DNA from 4 places in the Neobacillus solisequens genome. Region 1 is predicted to be linked to each of the others. Evidence: riboswitches for the same ligand, from Rfam matches in the RefSeq annotation. Region 1 holds a riboswitch; each other region holds the start of a gene.
The links. A riboswitch is a leader RNA that binds a small molecule or an ion and turns the genes downstream of it on or off. The one in region 1 is predicted to bind cobalamin.
Positions count from the first base shown of each region.

Region 1 (7,508 bases):
GTTCACTGTCGATGTCATGCCTGAATCAGTTCGTGCGACAAGTTTGAATGTGATTAGGCGGGGTTCCAAAGTGAATTTAGAGCGGGCCATGGCAGCAGGCGGCCGGTTCGGAGGGCATTTTGTTTCCGGGCATATTGATGGGACAGGGAGAATCAAAAGTAAAAAGTCCTATGAAAATGCAGTTTATTATGAGATCGAGACTGAACCCAATATTTTAAGGTATGTAATTTTAAAAGGGTCTATTGCCGTAGACGGAACGAGTCTGACCGTTTTTGAAGTTACAGAAACTGGTTTCACACTTTCATTAATTCCCCATACGCTCTCTGAAACCGTTCTTGGTTTTAAACAAACGGGTGATATTGTTAATTTGGAGTGCGATATGATTAGTAAATATGTGGAACACTATATTCAACATTTTTCGAAAAGAACATCTGCAACCAAAAACGGCGGGATTACAGCACAATTTTTAGAGGATCATGGGTTTTAATAGTCAGGGCTTCATAGAAGGAGTGAAGGAAAATGTTTGATTCAATTGAAGAGGCGATAGCTGACTTAAAACAAGGCAAAGTTATTATAGTCTGTGATGATGAGGACCGAGAAAACGAGGGTGACTTTATTGCCTTAGCTGAAAAAGCAACCCCAGAAATCATTAATTTCATGGTGACCTATGGAAGAGGGTTAGTTTGTGTTCCCATCGAAAAGGAGTTGGCCCATAAGCTAGATCTAAAGCCTATGGTAGAAAAAAATACTGACTCACATGGCACTGCCTTCACCGTTAGTATTGATCACAAATTTACATCAACAGGTATTTCTGCTTTTGAACGCTCAACCACCATCATGAATTTGCTTAAACAAAATGCGAAGGGTGAAGATTTCAAGAGGCCAGGGCATGTTTTTCCCCTAATAGCTAAAAACGGTGGGGTTCTTGTGAGAAATGGACATACTGAGGCTGCTGTAGACTTGGCGAAATTATCGGGAGCTAAACCAGCAGGAGTGATTTGTGAAATTATGAATGAGGATGGTACGATGGCACGGGTTCCGGAACTTCGTAAAATCGCAGACCGTCTGGATTTAAAGATGATTACCATCAAGGAATTGATTGAATACAGAAAGACAATGGAAACGTCAATGAATCTCAACTTGACAACCCAGGTCTAAATCATGATTGGAGGAAAGTAAATGGGACATTTATATGAAGGAAATTTAGTAGGTTCAGGCCTGAAAATTGGTATTATTGCCGGACGATTTAATGAATTTATTACTGGAAAATTGGTCAGTGGTGCTCAAGATGCTCTGAAAAGACACGGCGTTGGTGAAGAGGATGTAGATATTGCTTGGGTCCCAGGTGCATTTGAAATTCCATTAATAGCTCAAAAAATGGCACACAGTAAAAAATATGACGCTGTTATTACATTAGGAGCTGTCATTCGAGGGTCCACTCCGCATTTTGATTATGTGTGTAACGAAGCAGCTAAAGGTGTAGCTGCTGCCTCTATTAGCAGTGGGGTTCCTGTCATTTTCGGTGTATTAACGACAGATTCCATTGAACAAGCCATTGAACGTGCCGGTACCAAAGCTGGAAATAAAGGCTGGGAAGCAGCGGCATCCGCTATTGAAATGGCGAATCTTTGCCGAACCTTAGAGTTGTAAAAGGCAATATTTTAAAATAAGGCTGTGTTAAAGAACAGAGTTGATTTTTAACACTCTGTTGATTGTAGCGGAAGGTGCGAAGACTCCTCGAAAATGCTAACGCATTTCCTTCGTGCGTGGGTGAATTCTAAGAAGAAAATCAATGTCCTGTGGGAGTACGGTTCTGGAGAGACCCCGCAGGCGCAAGCGCCGAGGAGGCTCGCCGAAACGCCCACGGAAAGCGAAGCACCTGGAGCGGAAATCAACTGACAAGTTTAAAAGTGCCTAAAATAAATGTATACAAATCCTATTCCGTTTTTTATAATGGGAGTAACAAAAAATAATGAAAATAGGTGCTAAAATCCTCGAAAAGGGATTTTTGCTTAAAAGGGAAGTTTGGTAAAAAGCCAACGCGGTCCCGCCACTGTAAATGGGAGCAACCCACAAATTGTCACTATCGAATCGATGGGAAGACGTGGGGAGTGATGACCATAAGCCAGGAGACCTGCCTATTTGAATGCGCCAAATAACCTACGAGGATAGGGAGGTGTGGACGACTAGACTACTATTACATATGTGTTAGTAATTGAATCTAATCAGACCAACATCTCCATTTTGTGTGGAGATGTTTTTTATTTGGTGGCGTAAGGAAGACCTATTATTTTTTGTATAGTAAACATGCAGGGGAGAGTATGAAATGAAGAAATTGTATTCACTATTATTTGTAGTACTATTAACATTAGGGGCTTTGGCCGGTTGTACAGGGGCAAAAGATCAAGTTAAAGAAGAGAAAAAATCCAGCGTGGAAAAGAAATCAGAAAAGGTTTCCTTCCCAGTAACCATTAAAGATGCAGTGGATCAAAAGGTAGTTATTGATAAAAAACCTAAGAAAATTGTTTCACTAATTCCTAGTAACACGGAAATTACTTATGCATTAGGGCTTGGAAAAGAAGTTGTCGGCGTTTCAGATTTTGATAATTATCCAGAAGATACGGCTAAAAAAGAGAAAGTCGGCGGACAAGAAATTAATATTGAAAAAATTATTTCGTTAAAGCCTGACGTTGTTTTAGCACATGCATCTGGTGTACATAATTCAAAAGAAGGCCTTCAACAGCTGCGCGATGCGGGCATCAAGGTACTAGTTGTCAATGATGCGGAAAATTTTGAACAAGTGTATGATTCCATTAATATGATTGGTACTGCCACCGGAGAGAAAAAGAAAGCCGAAGAAATCGTTCAACATATGAAAGATAAGTTGGCGGAAATTAAAACAAAAGCAAAAGATATTAAAGAGAAGAAAAAAGTGTTAGTGGAAGTATCACCATCACCTGAAATTTATGCTCCTGGTAAAAATACGTTTATGAATGAAATGCTGAATTTGATTAATGCTGAAAATATTGCGGGCGACCAAGAGGGCTGGATTAAGATTGAAGAGGAAGCCATGATTAAACGCAATCCTGATGTGATTGTGACTACATATGGCTATTATGTTAAAAATCCAACAGAGCAAGTGTTAACACAAAAAGGTTGGGAAAATGTTAATGCTGTGAAAAACAAGCAAGTTGTGGATGTCAATTCTGACAAAGTTACTCGTACGGGTCCAAGACTTGTTGAAGGAGTAGAGGATCTTGCCAAGGCTGTTTACCCGGAAGTATTTAAATAAACATTATATAGCCTTCTTAGTGGCAGGGATCTTTTTGATTCTTTCTATTTTATTTGGTATTTCGATTGGAACTGTTTCAGTTCCAATCTTTACTATTATTAAGATAATAGGTGCAAAGCTGTTTGGTGGAATCTCGACAAGTGGCATTGACCCCATGTATTCTAGTATTGTCCTCAACATTCGCTTACCTAGAGTGATTTTAGCTGGTCTTGTTGGTGCGTCACTTGCCATTGCCGGTGCTGCCTTTCAGGGCTTATTAAGAAACCCGTTAGCAGATCCATATACATTAGGTGTCTCATCAGGGGCTTCACTAGGTGCAGTCCTAACCCTATTCCTCCAGATTTCACTTCCGCTAGTGGGGATGTTTACATTACCCATTTTAAGTATTGTTTTTTCGTTAATGACGATTTTTTTAGTCTTGTCATTTGCTAAAAAGATAGAGCATTCCATGAGAGTGGAAACCATCATCCTAACTGGAATTATCTTTAGCTCTTTTTTAGGAGCACTGATCTCTCTAATGATTGCCTTAACGGGAGAGGAGCTAAGACAAATCATCGGTTGGCTTTTGGGAAGCGTTTCGATGCGGGGCTGGGACTACATATATATCATATTACCGTTTTTTATCATAGGCTCTGCCATTCTTTTATACAATGCAAAAGAATTAAATGCCATGTCCTTTGGAGAAGAACGGGCTCATCACTTAGGTGTCAATGTCCAAAAAAGAAAGATGATTGTATTAATTTCAGGGTCTATCCTAACGGGGGCAGCAGTAGCGGTGTCAGGCACCATCGGGTTTGTCGGATTGGTGATTCCCCATTTATCAAGATTGTTGTGGGGACCAGATCATAAGTATCTTTTACCGCTTTGCATTTTGACTGGGAGCGGCTTTTTGATTATCGCGGACCTTATTTCAAGAACAATTATATCTCCAAGCGAGCTTCCGATTGGTGTTATTACCTCTTTAATTGGGGCTCCCATTTTTGCCCTTATCTTATTACAGAGGAAACGGAAGGAAAGAGGTGATGAATAGATGTTATCGGTTCAACATGTTTCCGGAGGATATGGGAATGAACTTGTCGTAAAAGATATTTCATTTGAAGTAAAAACAGGTGAATTATTTGGGATTTTGGGTCCTAACGGAAGCGGAAAAACTACTCTCCTTAAACTTCTTAGCGGCATACTGCCCGTCCGATCAGGCGATCTATTCATAAACGGGAAAAAACTGAAGGAATACACACAAAAACAGTTTGCAAAAAAAATTGCTGTATTATCACAACACTCTTCACATTCCTTTTCCTATTCTGTAAAAGAAACGGTTGCACTAGGGCGATACGCTCATCAAAAGGGTTTTTTTCAAAATTGGAGCAATCAAGATGAAGAAGTAGTACAATTAGTCATGAAGCAAGTGGGTATTTCAAATTTTCAGCATAAAGATATTAATGCTTTATCTGGGGGTGAAAAGCAAAGAGTATTTCTGGCACAGGCACTTGCTCAAGAGCCTGAGGTTCTTTTGCTTGATGAACCGACGAATCATTTGGATTTATCTTATCAGAAAGAATTACTGGATTTATTAAAACAGTGGACTTTGGATCATAAATTAACGGTTATTTCGATTTTTCATGATTTAAATCTTGCGGGTTTATATTGTGATCGCTTATTACTGCTGGAAAAGGGAAGGATCAATAGTCTTCATATTCCGAATGAGGTTTTAAAAGAAGAACGAATTAAGGACGTTTATCGGACGCGTATCCAAAAGCAACCTCATCCAAAAGTAGCAGCGCCGCAAATGGTATTGTTGCCAAATGTGTATAATAATGGCCCCACTTATCATGTTACTGAGGATATGCTTCATGTATCCGATGACATTATTTCTTTAAAGTCACCAATCCCTTTGAAGACACTTTCATCTGGTGTAATCGGGTCAGGCGTGGGCTGGCATGATACGTTCGTGAACCGACATGTACATAAGGATTATAATTGCAGTAATCACATTCAAGAAATGACTGATTTTTTACTAGCGAGAGGATTTGAACCTTCGGATACAGTCGGAATGATGACAGCTGTAATCTTGGAAGATGTCGTTTATAAAAAACTAGATGGAGAAGGGTTTTCGATATTTCTCGTCGTCACTGCCGGAGTTGGAAATGCTGTTGATGCCGCACGGAGTCATCTTCATGAAGTTGAAAAGGTACCAGGCACTATTAATACTTGGATCTTTATCAATGGAGAACTGACGGATGAATCTTTTATTCAAAGTATTATGACGGCAACCGAAGCAAAGGTTAAGGCATTGCATGATTTAAAGATTGAAGATAATCGAACAGGAACTATTGCCACTGGTACTTCAACTGACAGTATTTTAGTCGCTGCTACACAAACGGGAAAAATGTTGGACTTTGCGGGGACGATCACTTCATTAGGGAAACTGATTAGTAAAGCTGTTTACGAATGTACTACAGAAGCTATACAAAAATCTCAAAAAAGGAAACAAAAATGTTAGTTTATCATTTAGTTTCAATTAGCATTGCCTACATAGTCGATTTAGTTATTGGTGATCCACCAAAGTGGCCTCATCCAGTAAAATGGATGGGTTCACTGATCGCCTATTTGGAAAAACGTTGGAACAACGGATACGATAAGAAAACGAAAGGGGTTTTGATGCTCCTTTTTGTTTTGTTGACAGTCTTTTTTGTAGTCATCTTAGTAACCTGGATGGCCTATGAAATTCATCCCGTTTTCGGAATTGCAGTGGAAAGTATCATCATATCGACCACCATTGCCCAAAAAAGTTTGCGGAATGCCTCTCTTGAGGTTTATCAACCGCTTATAAATGGAGATTTGGGTGAAGCTAGAACAAAACTATCCTATATTGTTGGCCGTGACACTGATGAGCTTGATGAAGGTGAAATTGCCAGAGGGGCGATTGAAACGGTTGCGGAAAATACGAGTGATGGTGTTACGGCACCGCTATTTTGGGCATTGATTGGCGGTGCCCCGTTAGCTATGGTCTATCGTGCCACGAATACTTGTGATTCAATGGTTGGCTATCAGAATGAGAAATTCCAAGAATTTGGCTGGGCCTCTGCCAAATGGGATGATGTGATGAATTGGATTCCTAGCCGTCTAACTGGATTGGTCATGTTATTGGGAAATCGGCCGAAGATCCTCCATTATCGAAAAGCATGGTCGATTTTGTTTAGAGATGCCAAAAAACACCCTAGCCCTAACAGCGGTTGGGGGGAAGCAGCTGTTGCTGTCATTTTGGGAATACAACTGGGTGGGATTAATTACTATAAAGGTATTGTTTCCAATCGTGCAAAAATGGGGGAGCCCCTTCGACCAATCGTGGCAGAGGATATCAAAAAAGCAAACATGATTTTACATAAAACAGTGTTTCTATTTTTACTTTTTCTTTGGATGGGAGGGATGATGATTGAACTGGCCAGTACATGGATCAAATCCACAATATCTTTATAAAGCAATGGGGCTTCCATTACCTCAAGAGTATGTTGATTTTAGTGCAAACATTAATCCATTGGGACCACCTAGTGTTTTAAAAGAAAATTGGCCTCATTTTTACGATAAATTGATGGTATATCCTGACCCTAATTCATTAAAACTCAAAACCTTCATTTCAGAAAAGGAGAAACTGCCAGCTGAATCACTCCTGATTGGCAATGGCGGATCAGAGCTTATTCATCTTGTTTCTCGGTGGCTGACTGGAAAAACCGTTTTAATCGTGCAACCGACTTTTTCAGAATATGAAAGTGCCTGTCGCGCGAATCAATGCGAGATTCGCTACTTTTCATTAACGGGTCCGGAATTTAAATGGGAAATGAATAAGTTTCGTGAGAGTCTGGCGGGAGTTGACGCCCTGTTTTTTTGCAATCCTAATAATCCTACCGGTATCCACTATTCACAGGAACTCGTCTTAGAGATCATTAAGGTCTGTAATGAGGAACAATGTGTGGTGATCCTGGATGAAGCCTTTTACGATTTTGTTGTGGAATACGAGTCGATGCTTCCTTACATCCATCATTACCCGAATTTAATGATCCTTAGGTCAATGACGAAGATGTTTTCGATACCTGGTCTGCGATTAGGATATTTAACTGCAAGTGCAAAAGTGGTAAGAGAATTGCTGCCTCTACAGCCGCATTGGAGTGTCAATACGATTGCCCTGTTGGCTGGGGAGATTTGCCTTGGTGATCATGAC
Region 1 covers NZ_JBKFGJ010000002.1:382,900-390,407, forward strand. The annotation lists gene ribE (riboflavin synthase) at 1-487, shown strand, start outside; partial or broken gene ribB (3,4-dihydroxy-2-butanone-4-phosphate synthase) at 520-1,122, shown strand; gene ribH (6,7-dimethyl-8-ribityllumazine synthase) at 1,180-1,650, shown strand; cobalamin riboswitch at 1,964-2,156, shown strand; gene ACI3K6_RS02355 (ABC transporter substrate-binding protein) at 2,327-3,292, shown strand; gene ACI3K6_RS02360 (FecCD family ABC transporter permease) at 3,258-4,322, shown strand; gene ACI3K6_RS02365 (adenosylcobinamide amidohydrolase) at 4,323-5,792, shown strand; gene cbiB (adenosylcobinamide-phosphate synthase CbiB) at 5,786-6,769, shown strand; gene cobD (threonine-phosphate decarboxylase CobD) at 6,726-7,508, shown strand, end outside.

Region 2 (7,508 bases), 260 kb from region 1:
AAACTCATTTGTATTTGAAATGACAGACACATATGAAAGTCTGAGACTATCAAAATTTATTGCGTAATTCTTATTCAATTAACGATGTAAGTTACTTGAAGAGGGGGAAGATATATGGACTATTATCTTGTTATATTTTTTTGTTTTGCTATTACACTTCATAATATCGAAGAAGCAATATGGTTGCCTAAATGGTCACAGCAATCTTCAAGGTTTCAAAAGCCAGTTTCTTCAAGTGAATTCCTTTTTGCTGTTATTTTTATAACTATTTTGGCTTATTTATCTGCATTTAGTTTTTTGTATATGCCAGAATTAGATTTTGCGAAATGGATGTTTATTGGATTTTTAGGTTCAATGATTTTAAATGCTATTTTTCCGCACCTTATTGCGACCATATTGATGAAAAAGTATGCACCAGGACTTCTCACTGGTTTATTACTTAACCTTCCAATAAATTCATTAGTTATCTATCAAATGTTTTCAAAGAATATAATTATATGGAAAGAGTTAATCATATCAACATTTGTAGTAGGAATTATTTTATTGGCACTTATTCCTTTTTTGTTTAAAGTGGGTGGCAAAATAACTCCTTCTTAATAGGTTGATTGAGGATTAAAAACTTTATTGAAATAGGCAAAATATTTATGTTTTTTGAAAATTACTTTGACAGCTCGTGTTTCTAATGCTATTATGACTATTAAATTCAGAACATTATAAACTATTAAAACTCTTATGAAGAGAGGTGGAGGGACTGGCCCTGTGAAGCCCGGCAACCATTCAACAATTTTGTTGAAAAGGTGCTAATTCCTGCAAAGCATTTTGCTTTGACAAATAAGAGAGGATTCCATAAGTGATGAAGACCTCTCTATTTTCAAATAGAGGGGTCTTATGTCTTTTTCTAATTTAAAATTAAATATCAGATGCATAGGTGCTGTGAGTATGATCTACACAGCTTAAAAGGGAAGACCGGTGAAATTCCGGCACGGTCCCGCCACTGTAATGGGGAGCGACTTATCATGAACCACTGTTTCATAGTTTGAAATGGGAAGGGATAAGAAGCGATGAACCAAAGTCAGGAGACCTGCCTGTTGTATGCTCTTGTACTCTACGGATGTATAGGGAGGAGTGATGAATACGTGTTGAGAAAACCAGATGGTCTCAACTCTAGTTAGCTATGCGTATAAATCTCTCTTTTCTAATTGAAAAGAGAGATTTTTTAGTTGAAGACGAAAATACAAACATAGAAGGAGATAAAAATGCGATGAATAAAGTGAAAAGCTCGAATTTGGGTTATCCGAGAATTGGTGAAAATCGTGAATGGAAAAAGGCTCTCGAACAGTTTTGGGGTGGTAAACTAGAAAAAGAGGCGTTCTTAAAACAGGTCGAGGAGATTCGTTTGCAGCATCTTCAAAAACAAAAGGATAAAGGAATTGACCTGATCCCAGTCGGAGACTTTAGCTTGTATGACCATATTCTTGATACTGCTGTTATGTTCGGTCTAGTACCGAAGCGCTTTAAATACGATGGAGGTAAAGTATCACTTGAAACGTATTTTGATATAGCACGAGGCACTAACGGTTCGGTTGCATCTGAAATGACAAAATGGTTTAACACAAACTATCATTATATTGTTCCAGAACTGGACAGAGCAATACCTTCCCTTGTCGAAAATCGCCCACTTCAATTTTATAAAGAGGCAAAGCAAAAACTTGGTATTGACGGAAAGCCTGTTATCTTAGGACCTGTAACATTCGTAAAGTTGTCAAAAGGGTATAAAGAAAGTGAGTTCCATGCAGTTGTAGATCAATTTGTACCGCTTTATGCTGAGATTTTACGTGAATTGCAAAAAGAAGGTGTAGAGTGGGTACAAATCGATGAACCAATTCTCTCTACAACAATCTCAAAAGAAGAGGTAGCATTATGTAAAGGCGTTTATAGAACGTTGCATGAGGCGGCACCAAACGTAAAGGTGATTTTACAAACATATTTTGATAGTATTGAACATTTCGAAGATGTCATTTCACTTCCTGTTCAAGGGATTGGTCTTGATTTTGTACATGATCATGGTGAGAATCTTATTGCTTTGAAAAAACATGGTTTCCCAAAAGATAAGGTGCTTGCTGCTGGAATAATTGACGGACGTAATATATGGCGTGCGAATCTAGATGATAAATTATCCACCCTAGCAGAGATTACAAAAGTCGTTTCAAAAGATCACCTTATTGTACAACCTTCATCAAGTTTATTGCATATACCTGTGACCGTTAAAAGTGAAGAATCACTCGATGAGGTATTAAAGGAAGCATTATCATTTGCTGATGAAAAATTATATGAAGTCGCTGTCCTTACAAAAGGTATACAAATTGGAAGAGATGCGATACAAGAAGAAATGGCGGCAAGTACAAAAGTGATTCAAACTTTAAATGAATCATCTTTTCGATATAACAAACAAGTTCGTGAAGCCATTCAAAAATTGCCTAACTATAAAGTAGAACGTGAAGTACCATTTCATGTTCGTCAAAAGATTCAAGAAGAGGCTTTTCAATTGCCACTTCTACCAACCACAACAATTGGAAGCTTCCCACAAACCCAAGAGGTAAGAAAACAGCGTTTAAATTGGCGTAAAGGCGAGTTAACGGATGCGGAATATGAAGAATATATTAATGCAGAAATAAGAAAATGGATTGATATTCAAGAAGAGCTTGGCTTAGATGTGTTTGTACATGGAGAATTTGAACGTACAGATATGGTTGAATATTTTGGAGAAAAATTAGCCGGTTTTCAATTCACAAAATTTGGCTGGGTTCAGTCATATGGTTCCCGTTGTGTAAAGCCACCTCTTATTTATGGGGACGTGTCTTATCAAGCACCAATGACAGTTAAAGAAACTGTATATGCACAATCGTTAACAACCAAGCCGGTAAAAGGGATGTTAACAGGTCCAATAACAATATTAAATTGGTCGTTTGTACGGGATGATATTTCACGCTATGATGTTGCCAATCAAATTGCGCTTGCGCTTCGAAAAGAAGTGGAAACACTTGAGGCTCATGGAATCCATATGATTCAAGTCGATGAGCCGGCAATTCGCGAAGGACTACCATTAAAACGTGAAAACTGGGAAAGCTATCTGAACGCTGCCGTTTATGCATTTAAACTTGCTACCACCTCAGTGCGAAATGATACACAAATTCATACTCATATGTGCTATTCAGACTTCGAAGAGATTATCGATGCCATTAAAGCACTCGATGCTGATGTTATTTCAATTGAAACCTCAAGAAGTCATGGTGAATTAATTCATGCCTTTGAAGAAAATACGTATGACAAAGGTATCGGTCTTGGTGTATATGACATTCATAGCCCACGTGTACCAAAGCTTGAAGAGCTGGTAAGAAACGTTGATCGTGCTCTTCAAGTACTTGATCCGAAGCTGTTCTGGATTAATCCTGATTGCGGTTTAAAGACACGCGGTATTAATGAAACGGTGGATGCACTTAAGGTGATGGTTGAAGCAGCAAAACAAACAAGGGAAAAGCTTAGAACAAAGCACACTATTAATTTATAAGAGATTTAAAGCATTAACGAGATCTTTATTAGGTCTCGTTTTACTTTGAGTTAAATTATAATCCCAACAATAATTTATGTGGCGGAACTGTTTTAGGAATATTTAAATGACCTATTCAATAACAATAGAATAATTGCAGTATTTAAGGGGGCCTTAGCATGAACGGACAAGAACGCGAATTACATGCTGATACAGGGGTTACATCTGGGCTATTCGTTGAGCGTTCATTAAATGAAATTCGTTTTTGGGCTAGGATCATGAAAGAGCATTCTTTATTTCTTCGATTAGGTTTTAGAGCAGAGGATACACAACTCATTCAAGAGGCTAATCAATTTTATCGTTTATTTGAACAAATCGAACAAACTGCCTATTCCTTCAATAACCAAACAGACCCCGAACAAATAAGAAGGTTTAATTCCGAGGTACAACAAGCTGCAACGAATATTTTCGTATTTAAAAGAAAAGTATTAGGATTAATTCTCACATGCAAATTACCTGGGCAAAATAATTTCCCACTATTAGTTGACCATACAAGTAGGGAAGCCAATTATTTTAGAAAAAGATTAATGGAATTAAATGAAGGAAAATTACAACCGCTTCCAGATGCCATTATTAAAGAAAATGTCTTCTTTTTAAGGATTATGGCAGATCACGCCAAATTTATTGGCCATCTCCTTGATCCATCAGAAAGGAAACTAGTTGATTTAGCACGCAATTTCAGCAATGATTTTGATCAATTGCTGTATCAAGCAAGAGATTTAGATTCTATGAAGCCACAATCTCAAACAGTTCCTCTTTTAGATCAATTCCTTGATCAAAATCGGGTGTCGGTCGCTTCTCTAAGGGACTTTAAGAGAACAGCTCGTGATTTAATTGAGCAATGTAGAATAAAGAGCATTATTCATCCTTTATTAGCAGACCATGTTTTCCGGGAAGCTGATAGGTTTCTTGAAATCATTGATATGTTTGACGCGCATCTTACAGGCAGTACACAATAAACTAGAAAACAGCTAATGTTAGAGAATGTGTAAAGCATTTGGTCTTGAAAGTAATAATCGAGTTGCTGCAGCAGCTCTTATTTTTTTTGAAAGGTTTTGGGTCAACGGTTCAATAAGTTCATTTTTCCGTTTTTTCTAAAATTATAACACATACATAATAGACAAGATTCCATTCAAAAACGACTTGCATATTATACAACGAGGTGATTTCACCATGAAAGTTAAGTATGCAGAAAGAGGTACTTTTGATCCGGATAAAGCGGCTAGGGGACTAATTGAATTGTTTAATAAAACCTACAAGCAAAATAGTCAAGAAAATAAACCACCTGATAGAGCGGAGATTAAAGCAAAGTAAACTTGTGTACCAATATGGTATGCGGTTTTTTTTATTGTTTTATATTATGGATGGAAAAACCTTAAACCAAAAGTTTAAAGGATCCAGTAAATTTAGAAATGTAACAGATGTAAAATGGCTGGATGGTTCGTATGTATATGAAGTAAATAAAAGCCATGGCTTATTTGTTGAATCTGCTTTAAAGCCGTTGTCAGATTACGATGGCAAGGTGTTGGAACAGGAGCATATTGATATTGAATATAAGTTTTTCATTGGGGATGTTGTTCAAGTAAAGGGATATGAGGCAGACCTTTTCAAAGTAGTTGGTTTCCGGACAGAAATTTGGCGTTCTAAAGATGATGCGTGGGAAGATGTTATTTATGAGCTCTCCAGGGTTCATGATGGGGAGTGGCTTGAAGTCGGGGAGGACGAACTTACTTTAATCGCCGATGCGGAAAGTGCGGACACCTTTATTCAAAAACTAGGTCTCTTATACTTAGTGAATAAGCAGGAAAAAAACAATTCTAAGTCGCAAATAAAGAATCAAGTTCGCCAATCAGAGCTTGAAGAAATCACCCGAAAAAAAGAAAAGAAGAGATTGATAGATGATCTATTAGATCTCTATAATGATTATCGAATTTTATATAATTTATTTCATGACCAGGAATATTATCAGGTCATGCGGGTTATCTTGAAAAAATTGAAAGCCATCTCAAAGGAAGACGGAAAAAGCCATGTATAGCTACCATCTGATGATTTCAACTAATAGGTAGATGACGAATGGAATTCCCGCCCATTTAATCATAGAAAACATGGTATCTGTTATTCTTTCAAACCATTTAATGATATGACTTTCTTCTTGATTCAGATCATTTCTTAAAGCTTCTAACTTCCATTTTAATTCTGACATATTCTCACACCTCTAATGGTTGTTTTTACTTATCTTATGCTTGTCCATTCTTAAAAAGACTTCCTTTTTAACGTTGTACACAAAAGCACGAAATTATATCAGAAGCTTTTTTAAGTAACTAGCATGAAAAAGCTTTATGGTTCATACATTCTGTAAAAAGGGGGCGATAGCTTGAAAGAAATTGAGGTTTTTATTGATACAGAAGAGATTGCAGAATTTTTCTTTCATGAGCTGGTAAAAAGGGGATACGTTCCCAGTGAAGAGGAGTTGGAGGAAATCGCAGATATTACCTTCGAATATTTAATTGAAAAAAGTATTATTGATGAGGAAGTAGAGGACGAGTAGGTAATATCTATTTTAAAATTAGGGGATTTAGTTATTCCTTTATGATAAATCAACCGAAAGGCGTGCATCTTATTGCCCGCTTTTTGTTTGTGTTCCTCAAAGATAAAAGGGAAAAATTATGAAATCACGAAACCTTTTATTAGTGGCTTCGTATAAATGATTACGAAGACGGAGGAGGGAATAGGATGTTCAAAAAGATCATTAAATCGATTATCCAAAGTAAGTTGGGTTCTCATCATAAACACCATCATTACGGTTCGTCCAGTGATGCTTGGAAAAAACAAAAATATTATAAGCACAATCATATGGGGCATCATCATTATAAAAAGAAGCATAAAAGCGGCAGTTTCTTGTCTAGTTTTTTTAGCAGTTAAACGATGATCAAAAAAGTGATGTTATTGCTTTCCCATATTTTAGAGAGACCTTTTCATTCAGCTGATGTAATTGCTGGACGATACGAAGTGATTAAGCATTTAGGGGCTGGCGGTTATGGGCACAGTTATCTAGTGTTTGATGAAAAGACTGGTACAAAAAAGGTATTAAAAGCACTTCGCCTTCATAAAAGGCTTACTAAAGAGGGAAGAAATGGATTTGAGGTTGAGAAGAAACTATTAGGCTCACTTGAACATCCTGGATTTCCAAAATATTATGAGGATGGAATGCATAATACCATCCCATTTTTTACGATGGAATATATTAATGGAAAGAATTTTGAGCAGCTCATTTTTTATGAGGGCTGGAAAATAACTGAATTAGAATCTTTTACAATTGCCTCCAAATTACTGGAGCAAATTGACTATTTGCACCGAATGGGAGTCATTCATCGAGATATTCGAATTCCTAATGTCCTATTAGACGGGACTTCGATTCGACTAATCGATTTAGGATTGGCTAGACCGTTAGATGGTTCAAAAAAGAAGAAGGGTCCCAGCCAAGATCTAAGAAAGGAGCTAAACTTTCAGGCAGATTTTTACGGGCTCGGTCATTTTCTACTGTTTTTGCTCTATTCGAATTTTTCCTTTGAAAAGAATCAGCAAGAAAAATCGTGGGAAGAGGAGTTAAATATATCGCCACAAGGCCAGCAAATTATAAAACGGCTACTCCAAATAAATCCTGTATACGAGAATTGTGATCAAGTAAGAGCGGATATACATCTATTAACGAAACAATTAGGAGGTATGAAACATGTCATTCTTTAACAAAGTTTTTGCAAGTGTGGGGATTGGATCAGCAACTGTGGATACAAAGCTTGAAAAGGAAACGTATATGCCTGGAGAGACGATTAATGGGGTAGTGGAGATAAAAGGTGGAAAGATTGATCAACAAGTAGATGATATCTATCTTTCTGTGAAC
Region 2 covers NZ_JBKFGJ010000002.1:127,361-134,868, forward strand. The annotation lists gene ACI3K6_RS01100 (HXXEE domain-containing protein) at 115-597, shown strand; SAM riboswitch class I at 728-838, shown strand; cobalamin riboswitch at 910-1,102, shown strand; gene metE (5-methyltetrahydropteroyltriglutamate--homocysteine S-methyltransferase) at 1,262-3,568, shown strand; gene ACI3K6_RS01110 (DUF2935 domain-containing protein) at 3,727-4,566, shown strand; gene ACI3K6_RS01115 (hypothetical protein) at 4,781-4,921, shown strand; gene ACI3K6_RS01120 (hypothetical protein) at 4,968-5,642, shown strand; gene ACI3K6_RS01125 (hypothetical protein) at 5,643-5,810, opposite strand; gene ACI3K6_RS01130 (YozD family protein) at 5,982-6,155, shown strand; gene ACI3K6_RS01135 (hypothetical protein) at 6,341-6,529, shown strand; gene ACI3K6_RS01140 (serine/threonine-protein kinase) at 6,533-7,354, shown strand; gene ACI3K6_RS01145 (sporulation protein) at 7,341-7,508, shown strand, end outside.
Region 2: linked by a shared signal. The riboswitch ahead of metE (5-methyltetrahydropteroyltriglutamate--homocysteine S-methyltransferase) and the one ahead of ACI3K6_RS02355 (ABC transporter substrate-binding protein) in region 1 are both predicted to bind cobalamin.

Region 3 (7,508 bases), on a different contig from region 1:
TCACCAAATCGGATTTTTCGATAATTTCATCCTTGGCTGAACGGCCTGTAATAACCAGATGCATTCCTTTAGGGCGCTTTTCAATCAGCTCTAGCACCTCTTCCAAAGGCAGAACATCATGAATTGGGAATGTTTCAATTGCCAGGGCATTGTTCAGTTCATCCAATATGACAAGGTCATAACCGCCAAATTGAACCATTTCTTTAGCAAATGCCCAGGCTTTTTGGAATGCATCTCGATGCTCTTCAGGTGTTTTTGTCCAGGTGAAACCCACTCCGGTTTGAACGATTTCGATTCCCAATTTTTCAAACATGATTCTTTCACCAGATTTACTTTCTGGAGATTTGATAAATTGGATCACAATGACTTTCTTTCCTTGACCGGCTGAACGGACTGCCAGGCCAAGGGCGGCTGTTGTTTTTCCTTTTCCATCTCCGGTATATACTAGCGTAAGACCTCGTTTTGCTTTATTTTCTCTTTTTTCCATCCCTCTTGCACCTCATCCGTTATTTTTTTGAAATTCTAACATTTTCTGTTCGATTAGTGGTACATTTACATGTTTCCTGACATGACTCGCTAGGCGATCAAACGCTTCCTCCCGCAATTGAGTAAAAGATTCACGCTCTTCGATTGGCTCCAACCCTTTTGCACCACGAAGCTGATTAAGGAATTCCTTGCGAAACTCGTCATTATGAAAAATACCATGAAAATAGGTACCTATCACTTTTTCTTCTGTCGTTTTACACCCATCCCATTGGCCGTATAAATCGATAAGGCCCAAGTTTTCTCCTATCGACTCTGTTTCGCCCATATGAATCTCATATCCTGTAACATCGAACCTCTTGTCAAAAAGAGTTAGAGTCCCATTTGATAGTTCGGTCCTTTTGTCTTTTGTGATAGTTGTCCGAATTGGCAGCAATTGAAGGCCCTCTAATTCGGGATTCATAGACTCGATGGCAAACGGGTCTGCAATTTTTTCACCGAGCATTTGGTAGCCGCCACAGATACCAAAAATGACTGCCTTGGTCTGTAACTCGGTTATTTTTTGGGCAAGCCCGCTTTTTCTTAAAAACAATAAATCCTCGATGGTATTCTTACTACCTGGTAGTATCATCAGATCAGGGTTATGTAATTGGTCGGCTCTTGTAACAAAGCGGACATGGCAATCCGGCTCAGCAAAAAATGGATCCACATCGGTGAAGTTGGAAATTTTTGGATATTGGATTACAGCAATATCTAGATCCTTTTCTCTATTTGGGTTTGAAGAATATTGGTTTAATATTAATGAATCCTCCGCATCAATATTTAAATGATCTAAGTAGGGGATAACCCCAAGAACAGGTTTACCGGTATACTCCTCAAACCATGTTAACCCAGATTCGAGAAGCCTGATGTCTCCCCGGAATTTATTGATGATTACCCCGATAACCCGATCACGATCCTCAGGCTCCATTAGCTGAAGCGTTCCTACTAAACTGGCAAATACACCGCCTTTGTCAATATCTCCAATTAAAATCACCGGTGCGTTAGCCATTCTGGCAACCCGCATATTCACTAATTCCCGATCATTTAAATTTATCTCTGCAGGACTGCCGGCTCCTTCAATCACAATCCTTTCAAATTTTTCGGACAGAACGGAAAGCGAACCTTTTATCAGCTTTAATCCCATTTGAAAAAAATCACTTCGATAGGCGCCGGCTTCCATGTTCAGATAGGGTTTCCCATGGACCACCACCTGTGATTGATACTCACGGTTAGGCTTTAACAAAATAGGATTCATATCCGTTGTTGCCTGAATGCCAGCTGCTTCCGCCTGGACTCCCTGGGCTCTGCCAATTTCTTTTCCGTCAATCGTTATGTAAGAATTTAAAGACATATTTTGTGACTTAAACGGAGCCGTTTTATGTCCATCCTGTGCAAAAATGCGGCAAAATGCAGTGACTATCACACTTTTGCCTACATCTGAATTAGTTCCTTGAAACATAAGAGGAATCGCCTTAGTCATTTGCTTGATACTCCTTACATTTATTGATCCAATTCTCAACCAACTCAGGGCATGAGCCAAAGTGGAGGTGGGTATATCCAGCAATTAGGTTCCCTTTCATATATCCTTCTTGTTGTTCGCTGCGGATCCCAGAAGTTAGGTAGGCATGTTTCCATTCCTCTTTCGGATGAAAGGTTGAATAGTGAAATTCATGGCCTTTGGCAATCAGCTTACCTTTTAGCAGAAAGTTTTCGTCCGCTCCTTTAATTTCGCGATATCCCAAGGCAGCAAGTTGTTTTTGCATTTTTACCTTCCCGGGTATAACTCCTGCCATTTCGTACTTATTCCCATCTGTTGTTTCAATAGATTCCGTTAAATACATAAAACCCCCGCACTCAGCTAAAGTAGGCAAACCATTTTTAATCGCAGAATGGATGGAATTTTTTGTATCAGTATAATTTGCCAATTCTTGGGCAAATTCTTCAGGAAATCCTCCTCCTATATATAAGCCATCAATCCTCTCGGGCAGAATTTCGCCTTTTAGCGGAGAAAATTCAATGAGCTCGGCACCAAAGGCTTCTAACAGCTCTAGGTTTTCCTGATAATAAAAATTAAAAGCTGCATCTCTGGCAATAGCTAGACGAACGGAACGATGCTCTATTTTATTAAAATGGGGTTTTTTTACCACTAAAGGAGGGGCTTGTGCTAGTTTATATAATTCATCAACATTTATCGTTTTTATAACCAAGCTGGCTAGCTTTTCAAAAAAGGGCTTCAATTCACCTCGTTCTATCGATGGAATCAATCCTAAATGCCTCTCCGGAATGGAAAGCTCTTGAGTTTGTTTCAAATAACCAAGGACTGGGATGCCACACCCCTGTTCAATAGCTGATTTGACAATATGATAATGTCCTTCACTCCCCACCTGATTGGCAATTACTGCAACAATATTTGTCCCGCTATGAAACTCCTGAAATCCTTTTACCACAGCAGCAGCACTTCGGGCCATACTAGCACAATTGACTACCAATACAACTGGACTTTCGGTGATCATACTTATTTCTGCAGTTGAGCCTTGATTTCTTAAGGGATCTTTTCCGTCAAAGAATCCCATTACTCCTTCAATAATAGATATATCCGTACTTTCGCCAGCCTTACTTACAATTTCTTTTACCATTTCTTCAGTTAACATCCAGCTGTCAAGATTTCTGGAAATTCTGCCAGTAACCGCTGTATGGTAACTTGGATCTATATAATCTGGTCCACATTTAAACCCTTGTACCGTATACCCCTTTTTCATTAGCGCAGACATAAGTCCAATGGTAAGTGTCGTTTTACCAACACCGCTGCCTGTACCGGCAATTACAATTCTTCGATTTGCCATTCCTATTCTCCTCCTACTATGTTAGAAAACTGAATGTAAAAAATCCGTTCAACAAAAAGCTGAACGGATTAAACGCAAGCAGAAAAAGGTTAGAAAGGCGTACCTTCAAACGCTAACGTCTCACCTTCTCAACCCCCGAAGAAATCAAAACTTTTCATAGTTAAGACAGGTCTCCTGACTTGTGTTTCTTCCTACTATCGACCCTTCCCGCACGGACAATTCTACTCCGATACAGTGGTTTGTCTATTTCGTCCACACTTACAGTTACGGGGATAGTTCCGGACTTTCACCAGATTCCCTATTAAGCCTTCTTGGCATCTTACCTATTTTCATATTTTTCTATTATAGTAACCTAATTATAGACACAATTTCAATAACTTCCATAAAAACTATGAAAAAACCCTTACATAACTTTTATTTAAGTTGGATATGTGAAATAGTTGATATTAAAAGGACACACAATTTATTACCTTCCAACTAAAGCCCAGTTAGTTTGAGTACAAAACTTCACCATCTGCAACTAATATTTGTGTGATTAATGGAATTCGGATTGTCCTCTTATTTTTGAACTGATCCCATCAATTATGAAACGGTTCCAGAAAAAATCTAAAAGAGCTTTATATTCATTAGTATTTTCGATTTATCATTTTAACCACCCTCATCTACTTATGGTACGGTTCACCGCACTTAGTTATGGGAAGGTTATTAAAAAATTACAAATTATAAACTAACTATCGAAACAAACATATTTTAACAGTACTGATTTTATTACTAGCTGCTTTAAAAATGGAGCCAGTTGAATGACAGGGTTTTCTATTATTTGTCTTTAATGTAGAGCTTCAGCAAATAAGAAAAGGACATCCCTCGATATCCTTTTTCCATTCACTATACTTTTTTAAAATCAGTTTCAAACCTACACATTAGCCAGTACCTTTCTCTTACGCCTCACCACAGCCCAAAAGATAAAAAGAAGTGGCAGAACCGTCCCCATTAAAATATTTAGGGGTACATAGGTCTTAAATAGGAATTCTGTTAACTCAATGAAATTTTTAGAGAAAAAAATAGCCCCAACACCTATTAACCATCCTATTGGAACAATCAGTGGCTGGTAGGTCGATATCCTGAGTACTTGTGCGGTACCAAGGCTAAGGCCATAAAAGAATAATGAAATCCTAACCATTAAACCAACAGTCCAAAATAAAATCGCAATAGCATCAAATCGATTTACAACTTCCCCCGCCTCAATATAACGAACCTCTGTAAATGTCGGAAATGACATATTTGCCGCTTCTTCAGGGCCAAATAAGGCAACTGGCCCAGTGATTGGTCCCAAAAAGAAAAGCAAAGTGAACCCCACTGCATATAAACCCGTCTTGATTAGTTTTTCCGGACGCTTTACATATGGCAGAACCATGCCTAAAATAACAAATTCTCCAAACCATCCCATTATGGATACGGCTCCTTTTGCAACCGGGATAACACCATTGCCCATGATGGGAAGAAGGTTGCCATAGTCCTTGTCATTCACAAATGTCATAAATACAACAGATACAGCCGCCAATACTAGAACTGGCAGCATAATTTGGTTAATTCGTGCCAATGTTTCTAATCCTAAATAAACTATAAAGGCAGTTAATAAAAGAATGACAGAGATGAAGGCCCATAATGGAGTCTCTTCCATAATAATTTTATAGGCTTCACCAAATAATCGTACCCCTAAAACGGCCATTATATAAAAATAGAGCAAATAGATAATCCCCAATATTTTCCCAATCCATGAAAAATGTTGAAAGAGAATTTCTATCAAGGAGAGCCCGGGAAAACGTTGAACCAATTTCGACAGGGCTAGAATTCCAATTAAGCTCAAAATAGAACCAACGATTCCGGCAAGCCAACCGTCTTGCTTGCTTTGATCAAGAACCAAGGTGAGCAAAATCAAGTGTCCAATTATAGTTAAAGAGGTGATTGCAAGCATAGCTGCCTGAACGTTGCTGATTTGTCCTTTTTCGCCCATAACGGTCTCCTTCTTTCCATTCTTATAGGGGGGATAATAGATTTAATAATTTTGCAATGGATAACACATTCTGAACTTTATAAATCGCCAGTACCCCGGCAACAATGGTCAAACCGATAATACCAAGCTGAACCGCTAAAATTTTATACTCTTTCTGTTTCCATATATAGTACACGTGGAGACCAGCAGTTCCAAGAACCAGAATAATAAATAAAAGACATATTAAAATATTCATATCTTCACCTTTCCCGAAGTCCATAACGTGATATATTGGTAATGACTTTTATCTGAACTGGCATCTCTTTTAATCCGCCGCTTCTCCACCCCGAAGAAATATCTTTCCATTCTTTGGGGTATTTGCGATAGATGGACTCTCCAAAGTAAAAAATATCGGCTTGCCATTCTTGTTTTACTTTGGCAAATGTATGATTTACCTCTTGCTTTATTTTATCTTTTAGCTGTATGTTTAACTTTTCCATTTCATCTGAACTCAAATTTACATTTTGACAAGTAATTTGTCCGATATCCCCATCTACCTTGATCGTAACCTCCATTTTTGGTTTACCGTTTACGATTTGAGGAGTACTTACAGAGCTAGTTTGGTTAATTTTTAAACTAATGGTTCCACTCTCATCCTTCGGACAACTCAAAATCACAACATCATTTTTTAATTTCCCATTGACCCAAAGAACACCGCGTGTTTCGTCTTTGTCTAGCCAGCCAATAAGGTGATCTCTTTTGAAGACGGCTGTACCTTGAATACTGAATGTATCAGTATTTTGTTTCATGGTTGAGTCTTTTTTCTGCGAATCCTGGCTGCTTGCATCTTTTAGAAAACTTTTGCCGGACACAACTTGCTCCAACTCTATTCCCTCGTCGCCAGCTGCGCTAATCTCACCGGTAAATGGGTCTTTCATTTTCATTGAGAGAGCTTCAGTAAATTGACTGAGATTTTGAACCATACTTGACATAGTGATCCGTTTTGTTTTGGTGAAGGCTGAAATTTCAGAACCTAACGGGTTTTTTAACTGTGTGGGTTTGTTGATAATATCGCTAGCCTTCCCTTTCGTAATCAACAATTTTATGTTTGGCCGAAAGCCATTTTCCCTTCTTAAAAAATCCAATGATTCTTTCATGCTTTCGCTTGCGGCCTTTTCCCCAAAAATTACGACCTGGACATGTCCCAAATAGACTTCCTTTGAAAGGGAGGTAGCAAGCTGGCTCATTGATTCCAACAAACTCCTGCCTTTGCTTGTGAAGATTAACTCCTTATCTTTTGCGCTGCCGGAAGATGATTGGTGAGTTCTGTCTTCCAGTTTCGGGATTAATGCCGTTAATTCAAATTGACCAACCTCATTTTTGTCGATCCCTACCACATTTAAAATAGCAAGATCATTTGCTTCCCGGCTGCTCCAACAACCTGTTAAGGTAAAGGAACTTATGCATAGGATAAAAGATAACAAAAAGTTTCGCGTTTTCCCAAGATCATGTTTTATCATTGGCATCACCCTCTTTAAGCTTCCTTTAAGGATTGTCTTCATTAGGACCTGTACGAAGTATGTTATCTATGTCCAACCCAGGCTGGCGTGTTTTGATTGCCCACCATGGAGCCCTTATAAACACATCTTTCCATCCTTCTTTTCTACCAGGGGAGATAGGTGAAAAATAAGGTACACCGAAAGAACGTAAACTGACTAAATGTGCAAGTGCAAACATTAGTCCAACCAGTATCCCCATAAATCCAAAAAATCCTGCTAATAATAGCATGGGTAATCCTAATAACCGAACCACTTGATGAAATGCATAGTTAGGTAAAATAAACGAAACCATGGCTGCCACTGAGACAGAAATAGCCATTACTGGCCCGATAATTCCTGCTTGAACTGCAATTTGGCTGACCAATACAAGCCCTAATATAATAATAACTGCACCACCAAACACTTTTGGCATCCGAAGTCCGGCCTCTCGGACCAATTCAAACGTTATAAACATGAAAATGGCTTCTACCAAAACCGGATATGGCAACCCTTCCCGACTTGCCGCGATTTTAAGCAATAGTGGCGTTTGAAGTAAATCCTGGTGAAACGTGTTCATGGCCAAAATAAAACTTGGAAGAATGAGTGTAA
Region 3 covers NZ_JBKFGJ010000021.1:78,801-86,308, forward strand. The annotation lists gene cobO (cob(I)yrinic acid a,c-diamide adenosyltransferase) at 1-487, opposite strand, end outside; gene ACI3K6_RS19800 (cobyric acid synthase) at 500-2,005, opposite strand; gene ACI3K6_RS19805 (cobyrinate a,c-diamide synthase) at 1,998-3,368, opposite strand; cobalamin riboswitch at 3,516-3,705, opposite strand; gene ACI3K6_RS19810 (GerAB/ArcD/ProY family transporter) at 4,282-5,382, opposite strand; gene ACI3K6_RS19815 (hypothetical protein) at 5,405-5,617, opposite strand; gene ACI3K6_RS19820 (Ger(x)C family spore germination protein) at 5,622-6,881, opposite strand; gene ACI3K6_RS19825 (spore germination protein) at 6,907-7,508, opposite strand, start outside.
Region 3: linked by a shared signal. The riboswitch ahead of ACI3K6_RS19805 (cobyrinate a,c-diamide synthase) and the one ahead of ACI3K6_RS02355 (ABC transporter substrate-binding protein) in region 1 are both predicted to bind cobalamin.

Region 4 (7,508 bases), 160 kb from region 1:
TGGGTATTTCCTGTCCGTGAGGAATAGATGATGGCGATGCTCATTACAATTCATCGAATCCATTCGATTGGGTAATCTTCGTATACGTGCGAGATTTTTGTTCGAAAAAATCTGATTTGGTTTCATTGATCATTTCATCACTGAATACATGGATCCATGGCATCGGGTTTTCGCGTTCTGGGTACAGATTGTTCAGACCAAGCTGGCGGAATCGTTTATTGGCTAAGTACTCAACATAATGTTCAAATTCTTGTAAATCAATTCCCTCAATATTGTTTAAAATAAACCGGGACCATTCTTTTTCTAATTCTACTGCACTATCAATGGTTTTATAGATATAATCGATATTTTCAGGCGTATTCATTGCAGGATTTTCCGTTAATAATATCCGGATAAACTGTGAAATAAAGTAGGCATGCTGCATTTCGTCCCTCTGGATATAGCTGATCATCGTGCTCGTCTTTAACATCTTTTGTTGGCGGGCTAAATGGTAAAAGAAGGCAAATCCTGAATAAAAATAGATTCCTTCCAGATTAATTGAATTCACAGCCAATTTAAATAAACTACTAGGTGTCGGACACTGGCGAAAACCTTCGTAGGCCTCGAGAATAAGTGCATTTCTTTTTTGAACAATCGGGTCTTCTTTCGCCTGATTAAATCGGCTGTTTTGTTCTTGTAATGGAACCAATGAACTTAAAATATAAGAATAAGATTCGTTATGCACCGCTTCCTGCTGTGATATAACGGCAAAGATCGCTTTGAAACTGGAGTCAGTTACATAATCCATAACCTGACTCATCGTGGGTGTTTGTAAACTATCCAAGGACGCTAATTGTGTATTAATTCTTAAAAAGACATCCTGTTCAGACTCAGTTAAAGAATCCCATTGTTTAATATCATCTTGCATATTGATCTCTTGGGCCTTCCAAAAGTTTGATAACAAGGTTTGGTAGAGATCATACATGTGTGGGTATGCAATATCATTCCAATTAAGGATACCCGATGTTTGACCATTAATAATACCGGTTGATTTATTGGGATGCTCAGGATTTAATAGTTTTATTTTTCGTAGTTGCATGCTTTCATTTCCCCTTCCATTAACTATGGCAAGCTTCACATTCTTGAATTTCGGCCTGTGATGTACTTCGAACATAGTAGGTCGATTTTAACCCGTGTCTCCAAGCCTCTAGATGGAGCTGCAATAGATCCTTTGCTTTAATATCGTGCTTCACGTACAAATTAAAGCTTATTCCTTGATCAATATGCTTTTGTCTCGCAGCATTTTGTTTTATGCTCCAATGCTGGTCCAATTGATGTCTGACTCGGCGATAATAATCGTACGTATGATGATTCAAATCCGGAGCGGTTACTTTGAATTTAAAGTTCTTCTTTTCTTCGGCATATTCGACTGAGTAAATCGGATCAATCCCATCCGTAGAGCCGCCGATTTTGGCTGTTGAAGAATTGGGGGCAACTGCCATCAGCCAGCCATTTCGCATCCCATTTTGGGTAACATCCTGTTTAACCTTTTTCCAGCGGTCTGATGTATAGCCTTTTCGGTCAAAATAACGGCCTGTATGCCACTCGGAACCTTCAAATTGGCTGTATGCCCCTTTTTCTTGTGCCAATTCCATCGAGGTTCGAATCGTAAAATAGGCAATTTCTTCGTATAGTTCATCTGCCAATCGTACCGCTTCTTCCGTTTCCCAATGAATGCCTTTTAGCGCTAACAAATGATGCCAACCAAAGGTACCCAAACCAACGGCACGGTATTTTTTATTAGTCTTTTGAGCTTGTCCAACATGAATGGTATTTAAATCGATCACATTATCCAGCATTCTCACTTGAATTCGGATCAAACGTTCTAACACTTGGTCCGGTACCGATTTTGCCAGATTTATTGAAGAAAGATTGCAGACGACAAAATCTCCCGGCTTACGAACGATAATCAAGTTGCCATCTTGGTCCTCATATTCACTTGAAATAGTGGTAGCAGACATGTTCTGAGCGATTTCTGTACATAAATTGCTGCAATAAATGGAGGTACGCCCTTCGCTAACTAGATGCTTATTGGGATTCTGCCGGTTAACTTCATCACGATAAAACATATATGGTGTCCCGGTTTCCAATTGCGAAATCATGATCCTGGCCATGAGATCCATGGCCCGATAGGTCTTCCTCGGCAGAAATGGATGTTGGACTGCCTCATAATACTTTTCTGTAAAATATTTGTGATCCTCTTCATCGTAAAAATCTTCAAGTCCTAACGTATTTCCATTCTCATCTTTCCAGCCCATTATTTGCTTCACTTCATGAGGACAAAACGTATGCCACTGGCCGATGCTTTTCCCATTCTCATCGGTTTCCTGCAATTTTTCCATAAAAAGGTCCGGGATTGAAACTCCTGTGAAAAGATCGTGTGCTTTGCGCCGTTCATCGCCATTATTGGTTTTTAAATCAAGAAATCCATTCATAATATCTTTGTGAAAAATATCGAGATAGACGGCGATCGCCCCTTGACGCTGTCCTAGCTGATCCACGCTGACAGCAGTATCGTTTAGTAAACGGATCCATGGGACCACCCCTGAAGAATTTCCCTTAAATTTCTTAATATCGGATCCCAGTGCGCGCACTTTTCCATAATATACACCAATTCCGCCGCCATCCTTGCTAAGGCGGGCAATATCCCAGTTATTAAGGTAGATTCCATCTAGTGAATCTTCCACTGTATCGATAAAACAGGATGATAGCTGACCGAAGCTTTTTCCGGCATTAGCTAAAGTAGGAGTCGCCACTGTCATATACAAATTACTTAGAGCCCAGTAGGCTTCTTTTACGAAATAAATTCGTTTCGAGTTTGGTTCATCCTTCATCAAGTGCATGGCAATCGTCATAAACCGCTCTTGAGGAAGCTCGTAAAGATTCCGGTCATGATCTCTTGCTAAATAACGATCAGCCAGCAAGAATAGGCCCATATATTGAAAAAGCAAATCGCGGTCCGGGTCAATGGTTTGCCCAAGCTCATCGATTTCTTCTTTAGAATAGGAGGTTACTAGTTCAGGAGAATAAATTCCTTTTTCAGTTAGAATTGTGAGTAATGAGTAATAATCTCCGTAACTTTGTTTGGGATCGTATCCCCTGTTACGGGCAACTTGCTCATAGAGTTCGTTTAAATAGGCTCGAGCCGCAATGTAGGTCCAATTCGGCTGGTCCATGGAGATTTTATGTAGGGCGTATTGAAGGACTTTTTCATTTTGATTGTATTGTTTGAGTTCTGTTAGGTCTAAACCAAGTTTTTCTGCCGTTGTTACCATCGTTTCGGTCATTGTCGATTTCTCCTTTTTTGTAAATAAAAAAATCCGCTCGGGGATCAGAGCGGAAGAAATGACAACAGCCAAAAGAAAAACCTGCATGATTCGTTTTGACGCCACCATCTCATCTTCCCCATCCCCGAAGAAGTGAAACTAACTAAAATAAGACAGGTCTCCTGACTCATGCATCATCCTCTACTAAATCCTTCCCGTATAAGCACCCAAATAGTGAGCTCTCTTATACAGTGGTCCATTTAGTTCGTCAGCATTTACAGTTGCGGGGGCAGTTTCGGCCTTTCACCGAATTCCCTATTAAGCGAATCATCGCATCTTATCGCAAGGCTATTACTATATGTAGTTGTTTTGCTATTTTCTAAATACTAGATACAGTGTATTAGTTTAGTTTATATCATATCTTATTCATGTTTTTTTTACAAGACAAAAATTGTAATCTATTTTCTTTAGACAACTTGAGGCAGTTTACTAAAATGATATCTTTAGAATTACAATCATGGGATTTCTTTGGGGTGTACTCCCGTGAGAAGTCTTTGAGAATCGTTCTATCTGACATCCCTAACCTAATTTTGTAGAAGATGTCCATGAGATATTATTTTATTACACTAAAAGGACCGGCACAACCACCGGTCCTAGGCTTTCTCCATTTCTCTATTAAATTTTCCCTTTAAAACCGCCTTAAATCTCTCTGGATCATCCACCCGGATTGCCACCTGGTCATAATGCTTAACCAACCCCATGGCTAGGGTGGCCGGAACACGTCGCTTCAGTTTCAAGATCACATCAGGATGAACTTCCATAAAGTCACGCGCGATAAATTCAATGGTGTTTTTCGAAAGCTTTTGTTGACATTGTTCCGGTGTATCCCTAACTTCTTCGATCTCAGACCACTTTACCTCCATCCGTTTCATTAACCCCATTGAGATATAAAGCGAGTGCTCCGTTACCTGCAGCGGGTTATGCCGGACGGCCTGAATGTCCGCAAGAAAAAATAGGACCGTGTACATATTTAAAACCAGCATAATAATCGATAGGACCAAAGATTTTTCGTGAATCAGCCAGTGGATGCCAACGGATTCCAGAACCGTTGCATGAATCAGCATAACCATTAAGGCAATATAGCTTGATTTTTTGTGCAAAGTAAAGTATCCCTCGCCTGTTACTGGCTTCTTTTTCCAAGAAGCAAAAGAATAATAGATCACGAGCATCTCTGAGCAAATCACACGAACAATAGGATATGGCTTTACCTTTTCATTAACTGCCTTTGAAAATGCATAAATAACTGATAATGGGCTTTCTTTGACATAACAAACAATCCTTGGCAAATAAAGAAAGAACGTCACCAATACTACCATTTCTATAAGCAATAGCCCGCTTTCCACTGCAAATCCCAGCCAAGTGACCCGTTCCATAGGTGCCAAGTATTCCATTGGAATCATAAACCGGGCAACCACGAGACCACCAGAGATTCCGATTAGAATGTTTTTCCAATTCCATTTTTGTTTTTTCCATGTCAAAAATAACAGAGGTGCTACTAGTGCCAAATCAATCATGGATGCTACAACCAGTTTATTAGGATTTTCAGGTAAAATTTCTCGACCGAAAGCTGTGCGGTATAAGGAATAATTTGCTACAATCACAGACATGAGTAGAAGCAATAGCAAATGACGGTTAAGGGACCTTTTCCATACCATTTTAGTCATCCTTTACTTCTTTTCCTAATTATACCATACAAACTGTAATAATATTATTTTTCCAAATCTTCATCGTCCTCGTCATCTTCCTCAGGATCGATAAACCGAATGGTATACTTATTTTCACCGGCATCTTCACAAACGAAAAAGCCCATTTTCGGTTCCAAATATAAGTTCAAGGGATTCAAAGTGTTGTTAATAATACTGTCCCGTAAGTATTTGGCGTTTTTTATTCGGTTGTTAAATGACATGGTCCGAAGTTCAATTTCAACGACATGACCGTAGCTAGTCACCACTTCCGTTTTTTTCGTGCCAATCGGTGTTTGCTTCTTTATGTGAGCCAGTGAAAACCAAACACAGTTACTTTTCCTGCCCGACCTTGTTGGCAATAAAAAGATATCCAAATGTGAATTAATCGCTAGTGGATAAAATCGTAAATGAGGTCCGAGGATTTCCATGGAACTTTTACGTGCACCTTTTAGATTTGATCCAACCAACAACAGATTTTTTTCAATAATTTTTAACGGTGGCTGGTCGACAAGAAAGGTATCTTCTCCCTCAATAATTCTCGTAACAAGCTTACCCGTTTTGTCATATTCTCCTGTTATTAGAATAGTTTTTTCATTAAAGAAATATCTATTACTTTCATTTTTCATATACCGATCCCCCAAAAAAGTTTTCTCTATCAATTCTTATAAATAAGGGGTATACTAACCATAAGAGTTGGCATACCCAACTTCCGTTTCCCCCGGGCTGGTCGGTCAAGACATGTACCCGGGGGCTTCTATTTGTTAAACTACATGTAACACCTCCTCTTTATTGTGAGTGATATCACATGATTGTCCGTTATCCATATTCCTAAAATGGTACAATCTGTTTGGTGTATTGGGAATGGTAGGAATGCAAACTTGTTCGTGGGGGAATGTAGTGAGGTTCGTGGAGCTGCACAATCTTGAATCTGCCGTCTGCGTTTCGACAATCTACTTGTATATTATATTAAGTATGACCTATGATTGTAAATATTTGTCGATAAAATTCTAATAATTTGTGTTTATCCCAAAAAACTGAAAATTGCATGTATTGACACAAATAGAATTCTAGTTTACAATTTTTATCCAATTACCATGGAAAATGATTGGATGATGATTAAATAGTATTTATAATGTATAAAAATACAATATTTCCCTTTCAATACCGTTAATTTTAATAAAATTAACTTTTCACAAATATTTCATTATTTTTAGGTTCTGTTAAAGTTGTATTTGATTCCGCTCCAGTCATAGGGTGTAAAAATCAACAGTTTTCTTTAACATAGTTTAAAAATACAAAAAACAACTGGTGTATACACCCAGTTGCTTTTAATATCTTCTACTTTTTAATGGAGAATCCGAATTGTTTAGCAAGATTTTTTTCAATCCACGACCAAGGTAACAGGTTTTTAAATCGTATCTGTGTTTTGACTCCTTTTCCTACTGGATAATGTAACTGCGGGTTTTCGGACTTCACTGCCTGAAGAATAACTTCTACCACTTCCATCGGATCTCCGCCGCGTTCTTCCATCTGCCCCACCAGGCTAACGATCTTATCCTTAAATTCCGCATATGGGGAAGTCGGACCAATCTTAACAGACTCCATTCCCTTGGACCAAATGTCGGTTTTAAATACCCCCGGCTCTACTACAATTACCTTAATACCAAATGGCAACAGCTCTAACCGCAATGATTCACTGAAACCCTCTAGAGCAAATTTTGAGGATGAGTACGGGCCAATCCCGGGTAGACCCATTTTACCGGAGATGCTGCTGATATTGACAATCGTACCGCTTTGATTTTGCCGCATCGTTGGAAGAATGGCTTTTGTCACCGCAACAACTGCGAAAAAATTCGTCTCAAACTGCGATTTCCAGTCTGAAATTGCGAGGTCTTCAATAAACCCGCCTTGGGCATATCCAGCATTGTTTACAAGTAGATCAATTTTTCCGTGCCTTGTCAGAATATCGGAAACCACCTGTTCAACCTCTGCAAAATCGGTCACATCCAGTTTTACGATTTCTATTTGACCTGCCACACCTGTTTGGGCAGCCATCTGTTCGAGCCTGTCCTTCTTATCTGGATTTCTCATGGTCGCAATCACATGATACCCTTCTCGAGCGAGTGCCAAAGATAAAAACATGCCAAATCCACTCGATGTCCCTGTTATAAAGGCTATCGGCATCGTCTTTAGACGTTCCGTCATAATAGGCCCCCTTCTCATTCATACTTCCATTATTCTTGATTGATTCCGACTATTCTTCCATTATAAAGGAATAAAAAAAGAAGTCACCTCAGCAACTTCTTATAAACTAGCAAATTCTATTACCAGCTGTTCAAAGCGGTTTAACGCATTATCAATCGGTTCGGACGTCGTTAAATCAACACCCGTTTTCTTTAATAATTCAAGCGGATAGTCGGAACTGCCGCTCTTGAGAAATTCCAAATAGGCAGAAAGT
Region 4 covers NZ_JBKFGJ010000002.1:540,714-548,221, reverse strand. The annotation lists gene ACI3K6_RS03165 (flavodoxin domain-containing protein) at 1-44, opposite strand, end outside; gene ACI3K6_RS03160 (ribonucleotide-diphosphate reductase subunit beta) at 44-1,078, opposite strand; gene ACI3K6_RS03155 (ribonucleoside-diphosphate reductase subunit alpha) at 1,098-3,326, opposite strand; cobalamin riboswitch at 3,461-3,660, opposite strand; gene ACI3K6_RS03150 (beta-carotene 15,15'-monooxygenase) at 3,959-5,020, opposite strand; gene ACI3K6_RS03145 (competence protein ComK) at 5,074-5,676, opposite strand; gene ACI3K6_RS03140 (SDR family oxidoreductase) at 6,389-7,255, opposite strand; gene pepF (oligoendopeptidase F) at 7,355-7,508, opposite strand, start outside.
Region 4: linked by a shared signal. The riboswitch ahead of ACI3K6_RS03155 (ribonucleoside-diphosphate reductase subunit alpha) and the one ahead of ACI3K6_RS02355 (ABC transporter substrate-binding protein) in region 1 are both predicted to bind cobalamin.